DNA from 4 places in the Streptomyces sp. NPDC002870 genome. Region 1 is predicted to be linked to each of the others. Evidence: riboswitches for the same ligand, from Rfam matches in the RefSeq annotation. Region 1 holds a riboswitch; each other region holds the start of a gene.
What was found. Region 1 has a riboswitch for cyclic di-AMP ahead of ACFYWY_RS06560 (M23 family metallopeptidase). Riboswitches for the same ligand answer to the same signal wherever they lie in the genome.
Positions count from the first base shown of each region.

Region 1 (5,644 bases):
ACGGCAACCTGAGGCTCGTCGCCGCCGACCTGGCCGGGAACGCGAAGTACGAGAAGGACGACACCGTCGCCTTCGAGACCAGCCCGAAGATCAACGCCGCACCCGCCTCCATGTGGCTCCGAACCGACGAGAACGAGCCCATCAAGCCCGGTCTGTGGGGCAACGTCGACCTGTTCCACCAGCTCAAAGGCGAGGGGACCTTCGACACCGACCTGGCGACCACCCTGGAGATCGCTCCGGAGCCCGACGCCGACGGTGAGGTTCCGGAGCTGGTGATCGAGGAGTGGCTCGGCGACGGCAAGCTGGTCAGGGCCCCGAAGGTGCCCGGCCTGGACAGGTGGCAGCTGGCCGACCTCCCCAAGAGTTACTTCACCGAGAAGGGGAAGCTGCACCGCTACATCCTTCGCGTGCGCGTCATCGACTTCAAGGGCATCCAGAAGCCGGTCAAGCTCACGCTGCGGGCGACGACGTCGCTGACCGAGGGGAACACGATGCCGTTCCTGGAGGCCGAGGCCAAGATCACGGTCGCCCCCGAGCGCGGCACTGACCCGAGCGGCAAGCCGACCGTGGCCCCCTCCCCGACCGCGTCCGCCTCGCCCTCCCCGACCGCGTCCGCGACGCCGTCCGGGACCCCGTCGGCCTCCGCCACGACCTCGGCCGCGGCTGCCGCGAACGACTCCGTCACCACCACCGGCGCCCTCGCCAGCACCGGAGCCTCCAGCTCCACCTGGTACGCGGCGATCGCCGCCGCGGCCCTGATCGCGGCGGGCGGCGCGCTCACCGCACTCCGCCTGCGCCGCCGCTGAAGCAGCGCGTTGCGCCCAGCCGTGGGCGACGCCCCTCCGGAGGGCCTTCGGAGGGGCGTCAGAACAGGCTCACGCACTAAATGGAGTTGATCTTGCTCCGGATGGCGTAAGGTTGTGTTTACCGACGCGGGGTGGAGCAGCTCGGTAGCTCGCTGGGCTCATAACCCAGAGGTCGCAGGTTCAAATCCTGTCCCCGCTACTGAAGGCAGTGGCCCGGCACTCGACAAGAGTGCCGGGCCACTGTCGTATCTCCTCACTTGTCTCCCACGTCTCCCTCGCTCACGCCCGCGTCGTCCGGTTGGCCGATGGTGAGTCGCCCCCCGGCGCGGCTACAGCCAGCCTGGGAAGGGCGCGGTACCGTCCGCAGCCAGGCGGACGGGCAGGAGATGTCAGGTGGTGCACCGACAGCAGGACGGCGGCTACAGCGCTCCTCGCGTCGTCCGTGTGCTCCCCACGCTGATGATCGTCGGCGGTCTTGTCTTCGACTACTTCACCCCGCCCAGATTCACGGCCGTGCCGTTCTTCGCGGCCGCCCCGCTGATCGCCGCGCCCTTCTCCTCCTGGATCGCCACACTGCTGACCGGCATCGCGGCGACCCTGTCCGTGCTCGGTCTTCGCTACTACAACGAGACCGTGTCCGAGGTCACCTCGTTCACCGAGCTGTTCACCGTGCTCACGGTCGCCGGGCTCGCGCTGCTCATCAATCGCCTCGTACGGCTCGGTCGTGAGCGCCTCGCCTCCGCCCGGGTGATCGCCGAGGCCGCGCAGCGCGCCGTGCTGCCCGCCCCCGCCGCCCGGATCGGCGGGCTGCAGATCGCCGCGCGGTACGAGGCGGCGCAGGCGGACGCCTTCATCGGCGGCGACCTCTTCGCCGTACAGGACACGCCCTTCGGGGTGCGGCTGGTGGTCGGGGACGTACGGGGCAAGGGGGTGGGGGCGGTCGAGACGGTGGCAGTGGTCCTCGGGGCGTTCCGGGAGGTCGCCGAGCAGGAGAGTTCCCTCGAAGGGGTCGCCGCGCGTCTCGAGCGGGCGCTGGCTCGCGAGGGCACACGGCGGGACGAACTGGATGCCGTCGAGGGGTTCACCACCGCCGTGCTCGCCGAGATCCCGCCCGGCGAGGGCGTGGTGCGGGTGGTGAACCGGGGCCACCCGGAGCCGCTGGTGCTGTACGCCGACGGGGACCTGGACATCCTGGAGCCGACCCAGGCCGCGCTGCCGCTGGGAATGGGCGAGCTGGGGGCGTGGCCGGACAGCTCGGAGGCGCATCCGCTGCCTCCCGGGGCGACGCTGCTCCTCTACACGGACGGTCTCTCCGAGGCGCGCGACAAGGGCGGCGTCTTCTACGACCCCGGCCGGCGGCTCGCGGGCCGGCTCTTTCCCGGGCCGGAGGAGCTGCTGGACGCGCTCGTCGACGATGTACGACGGCATACGGGCGGCGGGACCACGGACGACATGGCGCTGCTGGCGGTCAGCCGCCCCACCGAGGCGCAGCCGGACCGCCGCAGGATCGTGCCGGTGATCAAAGCCCTTGGAGGCTCTGATCACCGAAGCGACTGAAGGCCATCGCGCGGCCATGGGCCGCCGCAGGACCGGCACCGTGCGTAGTCGAGGCGCACCCCACCGATAACATCTGATGCACTGTCAGACGAAAGTTCCGGTCCGGGTGTCGATCAAGTCGCCCGATTCCGGCCGCTTGTGTCCTGGTAAGTCCCCGTCAAAGTCGCTAATGATCACTCGGAACAGCTTGGAATACAGCCCCGGCGTCTATTAACGTTCGATAACGCAGCGCGGTTGTCCCAGTCGTCGCAAGAGACGGCACCGTGCGCACGCGCCGAATCCCGCAAGGGAACCGGGGAACCACCAATTGGGGTGAATCGGGCACCTTTTGCCGCTCTTTCCGCGGTTCGAGGCGCTCGTAGGAGACCTTCCTGCTCCGAACCCGTCAGCTAACCCGGTAGGCGAGAAGGAAGGAAAGGAGCACGCCTCCGTGGCGTCCAACAAGCCTGCCCCCGAAGCTCCCTTCGGAACCCTGGAAACTGACTTCTTCGGCAACGAACCGGCGGAGCGGGCATGGGAGGAATGGAACCCCACCGAGGACTCCGTCCGTCCGGTGCGCGGCAGGCACCGTGTCATGAAGCAGCGCGGCGGGCTCGCCCGCAGCTCCACGGTGCTCGGCGTAGGCGTGATCGCCGCGGTAGGCGCGGGGGGCATGGCCACCGCGCAGGACAAGCCGCCGGTCTCCATATCTCTTCCCGACTCGATCGCGGACAACCTGCCTGAAGCCAAGTCCCTGCCTGGCGTGGGCTCCCTGATGTCCGACGACGCGTCGGACGCCGACGCGGGGAACGTGAACGCGGCCCCGCTCACGGCGATGACCCTCGCCTCGGACTCCGGCGCCGAGGCCGGACCGGACAGCGCCGCCGGCGCCGGTGAGGCGCTGCGCGCCCGCATTCTCCAGCAGGCCGAGCAGCAGCAGGCGGAGGCCGACGCCGAGGCGAAGGCGGCCGCGGAGAAGCTCGCGGCAGAGAAGGCCGCGGCGGAGGCCGCGAAGCAGCAGACCGCGGCGGAGGCCAAGGCCGAGGCCGAGAAGCTCGCGGCCGAGAAGGCCGCGGCGGCGAAGGCAGAGGCCGAGCGGCTGGCCCAGCTCGCCAAGAGCTACGCCCTGCCCACCTCCTCGTACACCATCACCTCCACGTTCGGCGAGTCCGGCTCCATGTGGTCCTCGGGCTACCACACCGGCCTGGACTTCGCGGCCCCCACGGGCACGCCGGTCAAGGCGGTGCACGGCGGCACCGTCAAGTCGGCGGGCTGGTCCGGTTCTTACGGCTACCGCACGGTGCTGGAGCTCGAGGACGGCACGGAGGTCTGGTACGCCCACCAGTCCTCGATCTCGGTCAGCGCCGGCCAGAAGGTGACGACGGGCGAGACGATCGGCCGCGTCGGCGCGACGGGCAACGTGACGGGCCCGCACCTGCACCTGGAGGTCCACACGCCGGGCGGGTCGGGGCTCGACCCGATGGCATGGCTGCGCGGCAAGGGCCTCAGCATCTGATCGTGCGCCACAGTCCCCGGCAGCTCTGGCGCACACCCCCCGACGCCAGGGCTGCCGGCACAGCGCGTAGACCGGCACAGCGCGTGGACCGCAGCGCGCACACCGGCGCAGACCGCACACCGGCGCAGGGCGCAGAGCCGGAATAGCCCGCGCCGCCACGGTCGTTGATCCACCCATGACTTCTCTGCGAACCCTCGGCTCGTCCGGCATCGCCGTCTCCCCGCTCGCTCTCGGCGGCAATGTCTTCGGCTGGACCGCCGACCAGGCGCAGTCCTTCGCCGTGCTCGACGCGTACACCGCCGTCGGCGGCAACTTCGTCGACACTGCCGACGCCTACTCCTCCTGGGCACCGGGCAACGAGGGCGGCGAGTCCGAGACCGTCATCGGCAACTGGCTGGCCGCGCGCGGCAACCGTTCCGACGTCGTCGTCGCGACCAAGGCCGGCGCGCACCCCCAGTACCGGGGACTCTCCGCCACCACCCTCAAGGCCGCTGCCGAGCAATCCCTGAAGCGGCTGCGTACCGACTACATCGACCTGTACTACACGCACTTCGACGATCCGAGCGTCCCCGTCGAGGAGATCATCACGACTCTCGACCAGCTGGTGCGGGACGGCAAGGTCCGTGCCATCGCCGCCTCCAACCTCAGCCCCGAGCGGCTCCAGGCGTCCCTGGACTTCTCGGAGCGCGAGGGACTTGCCCGCTACGTCGCGCTCCAGCCGCGCTACAACCTCGTCTCCCGTGACACGTACGAGGGCGAGCTGCGGGACACCGCCGCCCGTGCCGGGCTCGCCGCCGTCCCCTACTCCGCGCTCGCCTCCGGCTTCCTCACCGGCAAGTACCGGCCGGGTGTGGCGGTGGACAGCGCACGGGCCGCAGGCGCGAGCAAGCACCTGGAGACCGGGCGGGGCCTGGCGGTCCTCGCCGCGCTCGACAAGGTCGCCCGGGACCGTGGCGCGCGGATCGCGACCGTCGCACTCGCCTGGCTGGCCGCACAGCCGACCGTCGTCGCGCCGATCGCCTCGGCCCGCACGGTCGAGCAGCTGCCCGCGCTGACCGCGGTCGCCGAGCTGGAGCTGACGGCCGACGAGCTGGCCGAGCTGACCGCGGCGTCGGACATCTAGCTGCGGTACGGGTTGTAGCCGCCGTAGTCGCGGTACGGCGGCGGCGTCCACACCCGGCCCGTCGCCCGTGCCGCGTACGTCAGCGCGGGAGCGGCGACGTCCTTGCGCTGCCACAGGTGGTGCAGCAGCTCCTGCTCGCGCTCCGCGAAGTCCGCTCCCGCCGCGCCGCGGTGGGCGCGGTGGCGCAGAAAGGCCAGGGACGTCGCGAACCGCTGGTACTCCGACACGGCGTGCGCGGCGGCCGGTCCGTGCGCGCGCCGGGCGACGTCACGGGCCATCGTGCGCGCCCGCATCGAGGAGAGCGCGCCCGGCTCGGCGGCGGTCAGCCAGCCGGCCGCGGCGTACGCGGGCAGCTCGGTGGATATCGTGCGCAGTTCGCGCTGCCGGGTCCAGACCGTCAGCCAGGTCAGCAGCCCGAAGACGGGGACCATGAACGCTCCGTACACGACGTAGAAGCCCCACGGGCCGAAGAGCGACGACGAGCCGTTCCACAGGGCGTGCATGCCCATGGCGAGGGCGAGGCCGAGCAGCGGCAGCAAGATCCGGCGGATGCGCTGTCGCCGGGTGGCGAGCGCGGCGATCCCGAAGCCGATGCCGGTCAGCACGGTGAAGAGCGGGTGGGCGAACGGCGACATCACGACGCGTACGAAGAAGGTCGCCGCG
Region 1 covers NZ_JBIAPW010000003.1:400,319-405,962, forward strand. Annotated here, with positions in the region: gene ACFYWY_RS06545 (LPXTG cell wall anchor domain-containing protein) at 1-806, shown strand, start outside; tRNA gene ACFYWY_RS06550 (tRNA-Met) at 932-1,005, shown strand; gene ACFYWY_RS06555 (PP2C family protein-serine/threonine phosphatase) at 1,200-2,363, shown strand; cyclic di-AMP (ydaO/yuaA leader) riboswitch at 2,626-2,782, shown strand; gene ACFYWY_RS06560 (M23 family metallopeptidase) at 2,794-3,858, shown strand; gene ACFYWY_RS06565 (aldo/keto reductase) at 4,034-4,981, shown strand; gene ACFYWY_RS06570 (PrsW family intramembrane metalloprotease) at 4,978-5,644, opposite strand, start outside.

Region 2 (5,644 bases), on a different contig from region 1:
CTCTATCTGCTCTTCCTGCTGGGCGGCCAGAACCAGTAGCGCGGGACCGGTGGGCCCGGCTCAGCCCTCGTCGATGAGCCGGTCGCGCAGCCGCTCGCGCGTCTGGGGGCTCACCTTCAGCCCCTCGGTGAGGTAGCGCTCTGTGGTGCCCCAGGTCTGCTCGATCGCCTCGAAGGCCGCGCTCAGGTACTCGGCCCGCGCGTCGAAGAGCGGGGACAGCAGCTCCATCACCTCCGGGGACATCCCGGCCGGGGAGTTGTCGCTGCGCCGGACCAGGTAACGGCGGTGCGGGTCATTGGACTTGAGGTAGTCCGCCTCGATGGCCTCCCGCTCGACGCCGACCGCCAGCAGCGAGACTGCCACCGACAGACCGGCGCGGTCCTTGCCCGCCGCGCAGTGCATCAGGGCCGGGACGCTGTCCTCCGCGAGCGCGTGGAGGACCTTGCTGTGCTCGGCCGTGCGCTGCGTGATGATCGTCCGGTACGAGGCCGACATCCGCCCGGCCGCCTGGCCGTCCGAGAGGATCGACCGCAGCTGGTCGAGGTCGCCGTCCCGGACCATCTTCCAGAACTCGGCGCCGTCGGCCGGGTCGGTCAGCGGCAGATTGACATTGCGTACGCCGGGCAGCTCGACGTCGGGGCCCTCGAGCCGCATGTCCGCCGCGTTGCGGAAGTCGAAGATCGTGTGCAGGCCCAGCGTGCCGAGGAACGAGGCGTCGGACTCGGTCGCGTGCGCGAGATGACCGCTGCGGAAGAGCCGGCCGTGCCGCACCCTCCTGCCGTCCGCTGTCGGCAGGCCGCCCACGTCCCGGAAGTTGCGCACTCCGGCCAGCTCCGGCTCTGTCGACGGGACCTGGGGCAGCTGCTGCGTCACGGTGACTCCTCAAGTGACTGCCGTCGGCGCTGCTCGCCGACGATGGCGCGTTCCCGACGATACGACACCGCTTCATCAGGCAATCATCTCGACCGTCTCCCGCAAGGCCGTTGCACGGGCAGCGGTCCACGTCGGATGATGTGCGGGCCTGTGCGGACCTGTGAGTATCTGAGGGGTCGGGATGATCGAGAGTGTTGGCAAGGGGCGTACGTGGGTTCTTTCCGGACCCACGAGCAGTTATGCGTTTCACCTCACGGACGACGACGAACTGCTGCATCTCCATTGGGGGCCCCGGATCGCCGGCGCCGACGCCGAGGCACTCGCGGACCGGGGACTGCCGCCCGACTGGCCCTTCGAGTCGCGGCTCGACGGCCACGAGGAGTACCCGGTCGAGGGCGGACCCCGCTTCGTACGCCCGGCGCTCTCCGTCCGTACACCCCAAGTGCGCGGCACGGAGTGGACCTTCGCCGGTCACGCGGTGGACGGCGACGAGCTGCGGCTCCGCTTCACCGACGCCGTGCACGGCCTCGGTCTCACCCTGCACCACCGGATGCGCGACGACGCGGACGTCATCGAGCGCTGGGTCACCGTCGCCCGCGAAGTCGCCCACGAGGGGGACGGCCCCGATCTTGAGCTGCTGAGGGCCGACGCCGCCGCCTGGACGCTGCCCCCGCGCGAGGGCTGGCGGCTCAGCCAGCTGCACGGCCGCTGGGCGGCCGAGTCGCTGCTCGTACGGTCGGAGCTGACCTACGGCGAGAAGGTGATCGGCAGCCGTCGCGGCCACACCGGACACCAGCACCTGCCGTGGGTCGCGCTGGATGCGGAGGGGGCCACGGAGGAGCGCGGTGAGGTCTACGCCTGCGCCCTCGGCTGGTCCGGGTCCTGGCGGATCTCCGTGCAGCAGCTGCCCGACGGACTCGTACAGATCACCGGCGGCGCGGGCTACGACGAATCGGGACTGCTGCGACTCGCGCCCGGCCAGTCGTACACCTCACCCGTCTTCGCCGGGCTGTGGACCGACGGCGGATTCGGCGGGGCCAGCCGGGCCTGGCACGCCTGGCAGCTGGCGCATGTGATCCCCGACGCGGCGACCGAGCGGCCCGTCCTCTACAACTCCTGGGAAGCCACCGGTTTCGACATCTCAGAGAAGCAGCAGCGGGCGCTCGCGCAGCGGGCGGCGGCCATGGGCATCGAGCTGTTCGTGGTGGACGACGCGTGGTTCGGCCAGCGCACCAGCGACCGGGCCGGGCTCGGCGACTGGACGCCCAACGCCGAGCGCTTCCCGCAGGGACTCGGGCCGCTCGCCGACGAAGTGCACGCGCTGGGGATGCAGTTCGGCATCTGGGTCGAGCCGGAGATGGTCAATGCCGACAGCGACCTCTACCGCGCGCACCCCGACTGGGTACAGCACCACCCGGGCCGCGCCAGGACCGAATTCCGCAACCAGCTCGTGCTGAACCTCGCGCGCGAGGACGTACAGGCCTATCTCTGGGAGCAGTTGGACACGCTGCTCAGCAGCGCGCCCATCGACTATGTGAAATGGGATTTCAATCGCTGCTTCACGGACGCCGGCTGGCCCGGGGAGGAGTACCCGCAGAAACTGTGGGTCGAGCATGTGCACGCGCTGTACGCACTCCTCGACCGGTTGCGGGCCGCGCATCCGTCCGTCGCCTTCGAGTCCTGCTCGGGCGGCGGCGGCCGGATCGACCTCGGCATCCTCTCCCGTACCGACCAGGTGTGGACCTCCGACAACACCGATCCGCTGGACCGGCTCGCCATCCAGCAGGGCTTCACCCAGCTGCACCCGGCGCGGGTCATGGCGGCCTGGGTCACCGACAGTCCCAATGTCCAGCTCAACGGCCGGTTCAGCACGCTCCGTTTCCGCTTCGTCAGCGCGATGGCCGGTGTTCTCGGCGTCGGCGGCGACCTCACCGAGTGGACCGATGAGGAGCTCGCCGAGGCACGCGGCTGGGTGGACCTCTACAAGAAGATCAGGCCGCTGGTGCAGCACGGCGAGCTGCACCGGCTGCGGGTGCCCGAGGGCGGGCTCAGTGCCGTGCAGTACGTGCGCGGCGACGAGAGCGTCGTCCTCGCCTGGCTGCAGGCGCAGCACTACGGCGAGCGGCCGCCCGGGCTCAGGCTGCGCGGCCTCGATCCGGCAGCCGCCTACGAGTGCCTGGACACCGGCGCCGTACACCGGGGGGCCGTACTCCTGCACCACGGACTGCATACCGGGCTCAAGGGCGACATGGACGCCACAGTGATCCGGCTGCGCCGCCGCTAGCCAAATCCGACTCCGACTCGGCCGCCGACGCGAACTCTGCCGGTGGTCGTCGGCGACGGCACTTTGTCCGTATTTGCGGTCGATAGCGGGAGGCGGTTTCCGAATTAAGGCGGCGGGAGCCGGTGGAATTCCTGTGGCGATGACAGGAATTAGGGGGTAAGTGGGAATGATCGGTAAATAGTCATTAAATGACGCTTCTGTCCGAATTGACCTGTTCGGCATGACGTGCCCCATCTACGGGTGAGATGAGACGCGGCCCGTGAGCAGGATCATATTCGTGACGGTGTGTGGTGGTCCGGCGGAGGCTGAATTCCGTTGCGGGAAGGAAAGTTGAGACCCGGTTGAGATCCACATTTTACGGAGGGTAACGGGAATTCTCCGGCGATATCGCATGGATCATTGGCCCAGGAAAGTGATGGCTTGTACCCGCCCGTCCGTCTCGCTTACGTTCCCGTCAATCCGGACGGACCGCCTAATCCTGCCGCCGACCGGAATTCGAAAATCCACCCACGTGTGGCAGGAGCGGGGGACCCAGGTAGTACGCCGATTCCGGAGTTCCGGACGGCTCGGGGTTTAGTCGCGCATTGCGCGGCCGGGCATCTCCAGCCCGAACCCGACAGCTCACCTCGTAGGCGCCGGAGAGGAATGCGCCATGCCCGCAAAGGGTAAGCACCGCCGTCCCAAGACCAGCCCGATCGCGCGCGGCTTCGTCGCCGCCGGCACGGGTGGCGTCGCCATCGCGCTTCCGCTGATGGGCGCCACCGGCGCCCACGCGGCGGGCAAGACCGCCCCCGCCGTGGCGCCCGCTACGGCAGTGACCGCCGCCGCGGCCCCTGCGGTGGCCAAGCCGGCCACCGTCCCGACCACGTACTCCGTCGTCTCCGGTGACTATCTGGCCAAGATCGCCAAGGAGCACGATGTACGCGGCGGCTGGAAGAAGCTGTACGAGGACAACCGTGAGCAGGTCGGCGAGAACCCGTCGCTGATCCACCCGGGCCTCAAGCTGACCATCGGCGCCAAGTCGAAGGCGAAGGCTCCGGAGAAGGCGCAGCCGCGCCACGAGAGCCAGGACCGGTCCGAGTCCAAGGCCGAGTCCAAGGTCCCGTCGAAGACCGCGTCGAAGGCCAGCGCCCCCTCCGGCTCGGACTCCGCCGCGCAGTCCGCCTCCGGCGACACCACGAGCGCCTCGCAGACCAGCGGCTCAGGCTTCACCGCCCCCGTCGACGGCGCGAGCGTCACCACCCCCTACCGCATGACCGGCGCCATGTGGTCCAGCGGTTACCACACCGGTGTCGACTTCGCGGCCTCCTCCGGCACCACCGTCAAGGCCGTCGGTCCGGGCACCGTCGTCTCCGCCGGCTGGAGCGGCGCGTACGGCAACGAGGTCGTCATCCAGCACAGCGACGGCAACTACTCGCAGTACGCCCACCTCTCCTCGCTCGCCGTCTCCGCCGGCCAGAGCGTGAGCGGCGGCCAGCAGATCGGCCTTTCCGGCTCCACCGGCAACTCCAGCGGCCCGCACCTGCACTTCGAGATCCGCACCGGCCCGAGCTACGGCTCGGACATCGACCCGCTGGCGTACCTGCGCCAGTTCGGCGTCTCCATCTGAGGCGCAGGCGCACACCGCTCTCGACTCCCCCCGTCCGGCGGCGCGGGGGAGTCGGCGTATTCCGGGTTGGACGAAACTTGACCGGTGGCATACATCACCCCTCGTCAACCCCTCCTTACGGTCGCGTAGGTCACATCCGTAAGGGAAAGATATGGTCTCGTGGCAGACGATTCGAGAACAGGGAACGTAGGGAACAAGGGCGCTTTCGGGTCGTACGCGGCGATCGGTGACAGCTTCACCGAGGGCGTCGGAGACCCCGGCCCGAACGGGATGTACGTCGGCTGGGCGGACCGTTTCGCGGTCCTGCTCGACGACCGGACGCCGGAACACACCTTCAGGTACGCCAACCTCGCCGTACGCGGGCGTCTCCTCGACCAGATCGTCGAGGAGCAGGTGCCGAGGGCGAAGGTACTCGCCCCGGACCTGGTGACGTTCTGCGCCGGCGGCAACGACATCATCCGGCCGGGCACCGACCCCGACGACGTGGCCGAGCGCTTCGAGCGCGCCGTCGCCGACCTCGCGAGCGTGGTCGGCACGGTCATGGTGACCACCGGATTCGACACGCGCGGGGTGCCGGTGCTTCGTCATCTGCGCGGCAAGATCGCCACGTACACCGCGCATGTACGGGCCATCGCCGACCGCTACGACTGCCCCGTCCTCGACCTCTGGTCGCTCAAGTCCGTCCAGGACAGGCGGGCTTGGGACACCGACCGGCTGCATCTGTCGCCGGAGGGACACACCCGGGTCGCGCTGCGCGCCGCCCAGGTGCTCGGACTCGATGTGCCCGCCGACCCCGACCAGCCGTGGCCGCCCCAGCCGCCGCGCGGCCCGCTCGAAGTGCGCCGCGACGACGTCCACTGGGCCCGCGAACACCTGGT
Region 2 covers NZ_JBIAPW010000020.1:129,632-135,275, forward strand. Annotated here, with positions in the region: gene ACFYWY_RS23825 (DUF6126 family protein) at 1-39, shown strand, start outside; gene ACFYWY_RS23830 (tyrosine-protein phosphatase) at 61-873, opposite strand; gene ACFYWY_RS23835 (alpha-galactosidase) at 1,055-3,157, shown strand; cyclic di-AMP (ydaO/yuaA leader) riboswitch at 3,652-3,805, shown strand; gene ACFYWY_RS23840 (peptidoglycan DD-metalloendopeptidase family protein) at 3,810-4,766, shown strand; gene ACFYWY_RS23845 (SGNH/GDSL hydrolase family protein) at 4,926-5,644, shown strand, end outside.
Region 2: it holds a riboswitch for cyclic di-AMP, as region 1 does, so the genes downstream of both, ACFYWY_RS23840 (peptidoglycan DD-metalloendopeptidase family protein) here and ACFYWY_RS06560 (M23 family metallopeptidase) in region 1, are expected to answer to the same signal.

Region 3 (5,644 bases), on a different contig from region 1:
ACCGGCTCCCCGACCTCGCCGACGGAGCGGAAAGCGGGGACGCCGTCCACCTCCCGCTGCCCCTCGGGGAAGGCGCGGTTCACGGCGTACGTACGACCGGTGTACCCGGCGTCGAGGAGGTTGCGCAGCACGGTGCGGCCCACACCGCCCGGCGCGCGGCCGGTGCCGATGACCGCGACCGACCCGGGGGCGAGGAGGCGCTGCACGGAACGGGCTTCCGCGCGCTGCTCGCGGCCGCGCTGCACGGCGAGGGACTCGGCGGTCGGCTCCAGGTCGAGGGTCAGATGGACGGAGCCGTCCTCGAAGCTGCGCTTCTGGGTGTAGCCCGCATCCCGGAACACCTTGATCATCTTGTTGTTGGCCGGCAGCACCTCGGCGGCGAAGCGCCGGATCCCGCGCTCGCGGGCGACCGCCGCGATGTGTTCGAGCAGCGCGGACGCGACCCCGCGCCCCTGGTGAGCGTCCTGCACGAGGAAAGCGACCTCGGCCTCGTCGGCGGGGGCACTCGCGGGGCGGCCCTGCGCGTTGATCCGGTCGTAGCGGACAGTCGCGATGAACTCACCGCCGACCGTGACCGCGAGACCCACCCGGTCCACATAGTCGTGGTGGGTGAAGCGGTGGACGTCCTTGGCGGAGAGCCGTGGATAGGGTGCGAAGAAGCGGTAGTACTTCGACTCGTCCGAAACCTGTTCGTAGAAGCTGACCAGGCGCTCGGCGTCCTCGGTGGTGATGGGCCTGATGCGCGCGGTGCCGCCGTCGCGAAGCACCACGTCTGCTTCCCAGTGATCGGGGTAGGCGTGGTCCGGCTCGGTCTGCATGCCAGAAGCGTACGGCTCACCCACCGGTAGCGGCGGCTGTTGGCCGCGGGCAGTCTGAGGAGGTCCGACCGGCGGCCGCTCCCGGGCCGAAGGCCGGTGCGAGTACGCCGCAACCGCATGAGAGACTGGTCTAGACAACCGCTAAGACTTGAAGGGCAACACCATGGCTGAGCGCCGCGTCAATGTCGGCTGGGCCGAGGGCCTTCACGCCCGCCCCGCTTCCATCTTCGTCCGTGCCGCCACGGCCTCCGGCATCCCGGTGACGATCGCCAAGGCCGACGGCAACCCGGTCAATGCCGCCTCCATGCTCGCGGTGCTCGGCCTGGGCGCTCAGGGCGGCGAGGAGATCGTGCTCGCTTCCGAGGCGGACGGCGCCGACGCCGCCCTGGACCGTCTGGCCAAGCTGGTCGCCGAGGGGCTCGAGGAGCTTCCCGAGACCGTCTGAATCTGGCAGTCGAATTGCTCGACGGCGGAGCCGCGGCGTCCTGAATTCGGGAGATCGCGGCTCCGCTTTTTTGCGGTCCGGGCACCATGAATTCGGGCAGCATAAAAGCCGCCCCGCGAATATCTTCTCTTTGTATACGGTGCGGCTGTTAATTGCGGGCGCTTGCCGTGTTTACGGCATGTTGCGAAGTCCTCACCCGCTCGGGACGGCGCAGCCGGTGCGCGGCCGTGGCCCGCTCGGCATGCAGGGCGGTCAGCGCCCGCGCCCGTTCCACATCGCCGCGCGCCACGGCGTCCACGATCGCGCCGTGCTCGGCCCAGGACTCGATGGGCTTGGCGGGCTGGTCGATGGCGTACATCCAGGCGATCTTGTGCCGCAGCTGGGTGAGCAGGGCGGTCAGGCCGGGGCTGCCGGAAGCCTGGGCGAGCGTCTCGTGGAACCAGCCGCCCAGCGAGCGCAGATCCTCGCCCTGGCCGCGGCGGGCCCGCTCCTGCCCCAGTCTGACCAGACCGCGCAGGACTTTGAGGTGCGCTTCCGTGCGGCGCTGGGCGGCCCGGGCCGCGCCCAGCGGCTCCAGCAGCATCCGGACCTCCAGCAGGTCGGCCGCCTCCTGCTCGGTGGGCTCGGCGACGCAGGCGCCGGCGTGGCGGCGGGTGGTGACGAAGCCCTCGGACTCCAGTGTGCGCAGGGCCTCGCGCACGGGGACCCGGGAGACGCCGTAGCGGCGCGCCAGCTGCTCCTCGGTGAGCCGGCTGCCGCGCTCGAATACGCCGGAGACGATGTCGTCGCGGATCGCCGTGCATACCGAGTGCGCGGGAATGCGCATGACCGAACCTCCGCTTTAATCCGCGCGAAACGCAGCCGATTGACGCCTGTTCGGTGACTCTATTGCAGTGGGCCGGATTTTCCGATGGCCCCTGGAAATTCATGGATATCTTTTGGCCAGCGGGCCGAACGCCGAAGGCCCCGGCGGGGGCCGGGGCCTTCGTTCACTCGGGTGTCGGTCAGACGTCGACGCCGTGGGCGCGCAGGTACGCGACGGGGTTGATGTCGGAGCCGTACTCGGGGCTGGTGCGGACCTCGAAGTGGAGGTGCGGCCCGGTGGAGTTGCCGGTCGAGCCGGAGAGGCCTATCTGCTGGCCCGGGGTGACCCGCTGGCCGACCGAGACGCCGATGGACGAGAGGTGGCCGTACTGGGTGTACGAGCCGTCGTTCATCTTGATCACGATGTTGTTGCCGTACGCGCCCGCCCAGCCGGCCTCGACGACGGTGCCCGAGCCGACGGCCATGACCGAACTGCCGGACGGGGCACGGAAGTCGACGCCGGAGTGGCTGCCGGAGGACCAGAGCGAGCCGCCGGCCTTGTAGCCGGTGGTGAGGTGCGCGTCGGCGACGGGGAGCCGGAAGGAGTTGAGGCGCTTGCGCTCGGCCTCGCGGGCGGCGCGCTCCTTGGCTTCGCGAGCCTCCTTGGCGCGGGCCTCGGCCTTGCGCTTCGCCTCGGCCTCGGCCTTCGCCCTGGCGGCGGCCTCGTCGGCCTCCCGCTTCTGGGCGGCGGCCTGGTCGGCGATCTGGTCGGCGAGCGAGTCGGCGGCCACGATCTGGGTCAGGCCGGTGTCCTCGACCGCGGTGGCGCCGGGCTCGGCGGCGAGCGCCGGGGAAGCGAGGGTTCCGATGACGCCGGTGGTGGCAAGGGCCGCGACGCCCGCCATGCTCGCGCTCTTGCGCGTCAGGCGGCTCGGGGCACGGTGCTTCCCGGTGGCACGGGTGAACGCCATGAAGTGGCTGATCCTTTCCTTCCTTCTCGCCTACCGGGTTAGCTGACGGGTTCGGAGCAGGAAGGTCTCCTACGGGCTCCTCCGCACGGGTGCGAAGGCGTCCGATTCACCCCAGGGACTGATTGGGTCCCCGGCTCCCCAGGCTCGCGCCATACGGGGACTCGGCGATGGCTGTCCGATGCCGCGGGTGCGGCGGGCTACTGGCGGACAGCCGGACCGACGCTAGGCGGGGCATCTTTCATTCACCAAACAGACAGCCCCTTTTGTAGTGCATGCCACAGGGCAGACAGGCAACCTCTCCAACAAACCGGGCATAAGACAGAACCCCGGCATCGCTATGGAGGCCGGGGTTCCGATTGTCTGTTTTGAGTTGTTCGCCGAATATGGCCGATCGTCGTGCGGTCAATCAGCCCGTGACAACGGTCACTTCACCGATGCCCAGTGCCCTGACCGGCTCCTCGATCTGCGAGGCGTCGCCGACGAGCACCGTCACGAGCCGGTCCACCGGGAAGGCGTTGACGGCCGCGGCCGTCGCCTCCACGGTGCCGGTCTCGGCCAGCCGTACGTACAACTGCGCCTGGTAGTCGTCCGGGAGGGACTGCTCGACCTGGTCGGCGAGCGTGCCCGCGACGGACGCCGCCGTCTCGAACTTCAGCGGGGCGACGCCCACCAGGTTCTGCACGGCGACATCCCGCTCGGCGTCGGTGAGCCCCTCGGCCGCGAGCGTGCGCAGCACCTTCCAGAGGTCCTCCAGCGCCGGTCCGGTGTTGGGGGTGTCCACCGAACCGCTGATGGCGAGCATCGCGGCGCCCGACCCGTCGGGGGTGGAGCGCAGTACCTGGCCGAAGGCCCGTACGCCGTAGGTGTAGCCCTTCTCCTCGCGCAGCACGCGGTCCAGGCGGGAGGTGAGGGTGCCGCCCAGGCAGTACGCGCCGAGCACCTGCGCGGGCCAGACGCGGTCGTGCCGGTCCGCCCCGATGCGGCCGATCAGCAGCTGCGTCTGCACGGCGCCAGGCCGGTCCACGATGACCACGCGGCCCGTGTCGTCGGCCGTGATCGGCGGCACGGGACGGGGCGCGACGCTGTCGCCCTTCCAGGCGCCGAGGGTGTCGGCCAGCACCGCGTCCACGTCGACCCCCGTGAGGTCGCCGACGATCACCGCTGTGGCCGTCGCGGGCCGCACATGCGCCTCGTAGAAGCCCCGCACGGCCGCGGAGTCGATCCGGGCCACGGTCTCCTCCGTGCCCTGACGGGGGCGCGACATGCGCAGGGAGGCCGGGAAGAGCTGCTTGGAGAGCTCCTTGGCGGCCCGGCGGGCCGGATTGGCCGTCTCGTGCGGGATCTCGTCCAGACGGTTGCGTACGAGCCGCTCCACCTCGTTGTCGGCGAAGGCGGGTGCGCGCAGCGCCTCGGCGAGCAGGCCGAGTGCCTTGGGCAGCCGGGAGACCGGGACCTCCAGGGAGACGCGGACGCCGGGGTGGTCGGCATGCGAGTCGAGCGTCGCTCCGCAGCGCTCCAGCTCGGCCGCGAACTCCTCCGCGGAGTGCTTGTCGGTGCCCTCCGACAGGGCGCGCGCCATGATCGTGGCGACGCCGTCGAGGCCGTCCGGCTCGGTGTCCAGCGGTGCGTCGAGGCAGATCTCGACGGCCACCACCTGCTGGCCGGGACGGTGGCAGCGCAGCACCGTGAGTCCGTTGTCCAGCGTGCCTCGCTCGGGGGCGGGGAACGCCCAGGGCCTGGCCTCTCCAGCCGCCGGCTGCGGGTGGAACTGCATGGTCACGGCAGCGTCGCTCACTGGTCGGTCCCCTCGTGCTCGTTGGTCTCGTCGCTGTCGTCGCTGTCGTCGCCCTCGCCGTCGTCGGCCGAGATGGGCTCGTAGACCAGCACTGCCCTGTTGTCCGGGCGCAGCCGGGCCTTGGCGACCGCCTGCACCTCCTCTGCGGTGACGTCCAGCACCCGCTGCACGGCGGTCAGCGCCAGCTGCGGGTCACCGAACAGCACCGCGTACCTGCACAGTTCGTCGGCGCGGCCCGCGACCGTACCCAGCCGGTCCAGCCACTCGCGCTCCAACTGAGCCTGCGCGCGCTCCATCTCCTCGGGCGTGGGGCCGTCCGCGGCGAACCGCGCGAGCTCCTCGTCGACCGCGGCCTCGATCTGCGGCACCTCCACGCCGCCGGACGTCTTCACATCCAGCCAGCCCAGCGAGGGCGCGCCGGCCAGCCTCAGCAGGCCGAAGCCGGCCGCGACAGCCGTCTGGTCACGGCGCACCAGACGATTGTGCAGCCGGGACGACTCACCGCCGCCGAGGACGGTCAGCGCCAGATCGGCTGCGTCGCACTCGCGCGTGCCGTCGTGCGGCAGCCGGTAGGCCGCCATCAGCGCCCGCGCCGGGACCTCCTCGACGATCTCCTCGCGCAGCTGCTCGCCGATGACCTCCGCGAGCGAGCCGTCGCGCGGCGGCTGCTTGCCGTCGTGGGTCGGGATGGTGCCGAAGTACTTCTCGATCCAGGCGAGCGTCTGCTCCGGGTCGATGTCGCCGACGACGGACAGCACGGCGTTGTTCGGCGCGTAGTACGTACGGAAGAAGGCACGGGCGTCCTCGAGGG
Region 3 covers NZ_JBIAPW010000016.1:19,648-25,291, forward strand. Annotated here, with positions in the region: gene ACFYWY_RS20840 (GNAT family N-acetyltransferase) at 1-818, opposite strand, end outside; gene ACFYWY_RS20845 (HPr family phosphocarrier protein) at 982-1,263, shown strand; gene ACFYWY_RS20850 (GntR family transcriptional regulator) at 1,412-2,089, opposite strand; gene ACFYWY_RS20855 (M23 family metallopeptidase) at 2,268-3,038, opposite strand; cyclic di-AMP (ydaO/yuaA leader) riboswitch at 3,051-3,215, opposite strand; gene ACFYWY_RS20860 (M16 family metallopeptidase) at 3,445-4,833, opposite strand; gene ACFYWY_RS20865 (M16 family metallopeptidase) at 4,830-5,644, opposite strand, start outside.
Region 3: it holds a riboswitch for cyclic di-AMP, as region 1 does, so the genes downstream of both, ACFYWY_RS20855 (M23 family metallopeptidase) here and ACFYWY_RS06560 (M23 family metallopeptidase) in region 1, are expected to answer to the same signal.

Region 4 (5,644 bases), on a different contig from region 1:
CGATCTGCTCGGCACGGCGGACCATGTCGAATCGGCGCTCGACCTCGGGCCGAACGGCACCGGCGGCAAGCAGATCTCCGCGCTGCCGAAGGCGATCCAGAAGTGGGAGAAGGTCAAAGACCCGTCGCTCGGCAGCGGTCTGCGGCGCACCGAGCTCAAGGGCGCCGTCTCGGGCGTCGTGGGCGAGGTGTACGTATGGCTGCCGCCGCAGTACGACGACCCCGCGTACCGCGACCAGAAGTTCCCGGTCGTCGAGGTGCTCGCGGGCTTCCCCGGCTCCTCGAAGAACTGGTTCCGGACGCTGAAGTTCCAGGACCGGGTGCAGCCGCTGATCGAGTCGGGCAGGGTCGCGCCCTTCATCGTGGTGTCGCCGCGCACCATGCTGGGCGACGCGGACACCGGGTACGCGAACATACCGGGCAAGGTGAATGCGGACAGCTGGCTGACCGTCGACGTACGCAAGATGGTCGCCGACAACTTCCGGGTGTCGCTGGCACCCGAGAACTGGGCGATCGCGGGCTACTCGGCGGGCGCGCACGGCGCGGCCAAGCTGGCCCTCGCCCATCCCGACCGCTACAGCGCGGCCGTCAGCCTCTCCGGCTACAACGACCCGGCCGCCGAGTCCCACTCGCTGACTGCCGCGGACCCGAGACTGCGCACGGAGAACAACGTCCTGCACATCCTGAAGTCGGCCAAGACCCCGCCGCGGGTCTCGCTGCTGGCGACGGGTGAGGGCGCGGACGGGTACGAGCCGGGACTTGCGCTGAAGCGGGCGGCCAAGCCACCGACGAAGGTGGATGTACGGGCGACGAAGGGCGGGCATGTCACTCCGGTGTGGAGCAGGCAGCTGCCCTACGCGTTCGAGTGGCTGACGCAGCAACTGCGGCCGGGTCTCACCCCGCCGGCCTAGGCGGGGCGGGTCGCGCCCGCGAAGGGCATCTCGTCGATCGGCGCGACGCGGACCGGGGCGCCGGGGCGCGGGGCGTGGATCATCTGGCCGCCGCCGATGTACAGGCCGACGTGGCTGATACCGGAGTAGAAGAACACCAGGTCGCCGGGGGCGAGTTGGGAACGGGAGACCCGTCGGCCCGCGTTGATCTGCGTGTACGTGGTGCGTGGCAGCGCGATCCCGGCGGAGCCCCAGGCGGCCTGGGTGAGCCCGGAGCAGTCGAAGGAGGCGGGCCCGGTCGCGCCCCAGACGTACGGCTTGCCGAGCGCTCCGTAGGCGTACGCGACGGCCTGGGCGGCACGGGGGTTGGGGGCATCGAGGGAGCCGCGCGGGACGGCTGACCGGTCGGCACGCGTGTCCGCGGGGCTTTCCGCGCTGTTCGAGCTCTCGTACGAGGCGCGCTGTACGGCGGTGAGCTCGGCGAGGAGGCGTTCGGCGGCCGCGAGCTTGTCCTGGACGGTGGCCTTGTGCTGGGCGAGCTCGGTCTGCCGGGCCTTGAGAACGTCCATGCGCTCGCCCGCCTCGGCTCTCAACCGGGCGATCTCCACGAGTTGTTGGTGCACACCGCCGATGGCGTCCGCCTGCCGTGTGCCGACCCGCTCGGCGAGCGCGGCCCGCTCCAGATACTCGTCGGGATCGGAGGTGAGGGCGAGCTGCAACCCCGGGTCGATGCCGCTGGCGCGGTACTGGGCGGTGGCGATCGAACCGAGGGCGTTGCGTGAGGCGTTGAGCCGCTCAGTCCTGCGGGCGGCCTCCTCGCGCAGCCGGTCCAGCGACGCCCGGGACTTCGCGGTCTGTTCCTTGGCCCCGTTGTACTTCTCGGTGGCGGCCTCCGCCTCCTGGTAGAGCTTGTCGACCTTGGCCTTGATCTGCGCGGGAGTGAGACGGGGCTCGGCGTGCCCGGTCCCGTCGAATGCGGTGGCGGTCGCTGCGCCGGCGAGCGCGAGGGTGGCGGCGGTCCGTGCGGCGGGCCCGCTGAGCGGATGCTGCTTGGGTTTCCGGTGCGCTGCCACGAGGGCGTCCACGTCCTTCCGTCTTCCCTGTGGTCCGAGTCCGAGTCCGGCTCCGAGTCCGAGCCGAGCCAGACGCGGAGTCCGAGCCGAGTCCGACGGCGGTCCGCACAGGGGAGCGGCCCGCCGCCGGAGTTCTCGGCGGGGGTGGCCGACTGCCGCCCAGGAGCTCGGCGGCGGTGGGGAGTCGGTCACCTGAGCAAGGACGCTAAACCTGGGAGTCGTGGGAATGAGGCGTGGACCGGTACTGCCCGAAGCTGGACATGTGAGACCGCTTTCTGAGAGCGGAACTGATGGTGCCGGCCCGGATCCCCGTGGCGCTGTGACCGATGCGGCGAATGAGGCATACCTGCCTGGAGATCGGTGGTATGGGGAGGGCTAGGCTCCGCGACATGGACGTACTCATAAATGTCTTCGTCGCCCTGCACATCATCGGCATCGCGTCGCTGCTCGGCGGCTTCCTCACTCAGATGAAGGCGATGGGCGCGGGGACGGCCCGCTTCACCCCGGCGATGCTGCACGGCGCGCTGACCATGTTGATCACGGGCGTCGCGCTGGTGGGCCTGAATCAGGCGGACGATCAGCCGGTGAACAACCTGAAGGTCGGCATCAAGCTGGCGGTGCTGGTCGTGATCCTGGGCCTGGTGTACGTCAAGCGGGACGAAGAGAAGGCGGAGAAGGCGCTGTTCGGCGCGGTGGGCGGGCTGACGGTCGCGAACATCTTCATCGCGACGCTTTGGACGTGAGCGGGGCCGTGAGCCGGGCGTGAGCCGGCCATGAGAACGCCCGGGCGCCGCTGTCGGCCCCGGGCGTTCGTGCGGTGAGCCGGTCTCAGGCCGGGCGCACGCTGCCGTAGATCGGCATGTAGTAGATCGACTCCTCGCGCACGTTCGTACCCGGCTTGGGCGCGTGGATCATGTTGCCGTCGCCGATGTAGATGCCGACGTGGCTGATGTCGTCGTAGAAGAAGACCAGGTCACCCGGGAGCAGATCCTTCGTCTCGACCCGCTCGCCCACCTTCACCTGGTCCCAGGTGGTGCGCGGCAGGTCCACGCCCGCCGCCTTCCAGGCGGCCTGGGTCAGTCCCGAGCAGTCGTACGAACTCGGGCCCGACGCTCCCCAGACGTACGGCTTGCCGATCTGGGAGCGGGCGAAGGACAGGACCTTCTCGGCCTTGGCCGCGTACGTGGCGCCACCCGTGGAGCCAGTGCCGGTGCCGGTGCCGGTGCCGGTGTCCGACCCGGTGCCTGTGCCTGTGCTGCCGCCCTGGTTCTGCTCCTGCTCCTGGCGCCGGCGCTCGGCCTCCGCCGCAGCACGGGCCTCTGCCTCTTCCTGGGCCTTGGCCTCGGCCCTGCGGCGGGCCTCTTCCTCCTTCTGGCGCTCGATCGCCGCGAGCCGCGCCTTCTCCTCGGCCGTCAGCTTCGACAGCAGCGTGCGCGCCTCTGCGAGCTTCGCCTGGACGTCCTTCTTGCTGGTGCGCAGAGCCTGCTGGGAGCGGGTGAGCGACTCGAGGCTCTTCGTCGCCTCCGCTCGCTGCTCGGCGGCCGCGGCCCGCTGGGTCTCGTAGTCCGTGATGGCGCTGCGCTGACGGTCGGTCATCCGGTCCATCAGCTGCGTCTGGTCGAAGTACGCCTGCGGGCTGTCCGCGAAGATCAGCGCGGCGGTCGGGGTGACCGCGCCCGTGCGGTACTGCGCGGCCGCGTAGGTGCCGAGCTCCCGGCGGGACTCGTTGAGTTTGTCCGTGCGCTTGGCGGCGTCGTCGAGCAGTTCGTCGACCTCGCGGCGCTTCTCCTCGGTGGCTTCCTTGGCCTTGTTGTACTTCTGGGTCGCCGTGCCGGCCTGCCGGTAAAGGTCGTCGACCTTTTTCTGGACGTCTTCGACCGAGGGCTTCGGCTCGGCGGGTGCGGCGTTGGCGCTCTGCGTCGACAACAGGGTGACGGAGGCGAGGGCTGCCGTCGTGAACCCGACGGCGGGGGAGGTCTTAACGGTTCGCGTTTTGCGATGCGACGCCAAGGCCGGCATCTCCTTCTTCCGTGGACCGCCTACCGGGTTAGCTGTCGGGTTCGGGCGGAACGGAAGATCGCCCTACGGACCGGATGGGGCACGGTCCGATTCACCCCGGTTGTGCATGGTGGGTCCCCGGTTCCGAACTTCCTTGCGGAAAGCCCGAATTCGGCGCAGGCTGCCCGATGTGGCGTGGATCGCCAGGGGGATACGGGCCACCTGGGGGAGCACGCTAGCCAACTGGTGTGGCTGCTGTGAAGGTTGATGTTCGATATGTCCGATACATTTTCGTGACCTTGGTGATCGTCGGACCGATACCTTCCGCATGATGACCCGGCGACGCGGCCCGATCACGGAGGGTCGCGGGCGTCGTGCCCGGCGGGATCGCGCCGCCGTATGGCCGCTGTATGCCCGCTGTATCGCCGCCGCATCGCCGCCGTATCCCAATGCGGCGGCGAGCTGTCAGTGCGGCGGCCTAGACTCGTAGAGCGATGAGCAGCCTCTTTGACGACAGCTTCCTGGCGGACCTCCAGCCCAGCGCGGAGCACCACCCGCCGCCACCCGAGGACTCGGCCCCGGAGGAGATCCCTCACGATCTCTTCCAGGGCGCTTACGACGTCCCCCCGGCCCGGGACCCTTACCACCGCGACGGCGCCCCGCGCACCGTCGTGGACCCCGCCGCTCTGCTCGAGGGGCTGAACGAGCAGCAGCGTGCCGCCGTCGTGCACACCGGCTCGCCGCTGCTCATCGTCGCCGGGGCCGGGTCCGGCAAGACCCGGGTGCTGACCCACCGGATCGCGCATCTGCTGGGCACCCGCAGCGTCCACCCCGGCCAGATACTGGCGATCACCTTCACGAACAAGGCCGCCGGCGAGATGAAGGAGCGCGTCGAGCAGCTGGTCGGCCCGCGCGCCAACGCCATGTGGGTCATGACCTTCCACAGCGCCTGCGTCCGGATCCTGCGCCGTGAGTCGAAGAGGCTCGGCTTCACCTCGTCGTTCTCGATCTACGACGCCGCCGACTCCAAGCGCCTCATGGCCCTGGTCTGCCGTGATCTGGAACTCGACCCCAAGAAGTTCCCGCCGAAGTCCTTCAGCGCGAAGATCTCGAACCTGAAGAACGAGCTGATCGACGAGGAGACCTTCGCCGACCAGGCTGTCGACGGCTTCGAGAAGACGCTCGCCGAGGCGTACCGGATGTACCAGGCGAGGCTGCGCGAGGCCAATGCCCTGGACTTCGACGACATCATCATGACGACGGTGCATCTGCTCCAGGCGTTCCCGGACGTGGCCGAGCACTACCGGCGCCGCTTCCGCCATGTCCTGGTGGACGAGTACCAGGACACCAACCACGCTCAGTACACACTCGTACGCGAGCTGGTGGGTCCCTCGGGCCCGGACGACGACCCGGCCGAGCTCTGCGTCGTCGGCGACGCCGACCAGTCGATCTACGCCTTCCGGGGCGCGACCATCCGCAACATCCTCCAGTTCGAGGAGGACTACCCGGACGCGACGACGATCCTGCTGGAGCAGAACTACCGCTCCACGCAGACGATCCTCTCCGCCGCCAACGCCGTCATCGAGCGCAACGAAAGCCGCCGCCCGAAGAACCTGTGGACCAACGCCGGCGCCGGCGCGCAGATCACCGGCTATGTCGCCGACACCGAGCACGACGAGGCGCA
Region 4 covers NZ_JBIAPW010000004.1:89,303-94,946, reverse strand. Annotated here, with positions in the region: gene ACFYWY_RS07025 (alpha/beta hydrolase) at 1-910, shown strand, start outside; gene ACFYWY_RS07020 (NlpC/P60 family protein) at 907-1,962, opposite strand; gene ACFYWY_RS07015 (hypothetical protein) at 2,352-2,705, shown strand; gene ACFYWY_RS07010 (NlpC/P60 family protein) at 2,791-3,981, opposite strand; cyclic di-AMP (ydaO/yuaA leader) riboswitch at 3,984-4,147, opposite strand; gene pcrA (DNA helicase PcrA) at 4,455-5,644, shown strand, end outside.
Region 4: it holds a riboswitch for cyclic di-AMP, as region 1 does, so the genes downstream of both, ACFYWY_RS07010 (NlpC/P60 family protein) here and ACFYWY_RS06560 (M23 family metallopeptidase) in region 1, are expected to answer to the same signal.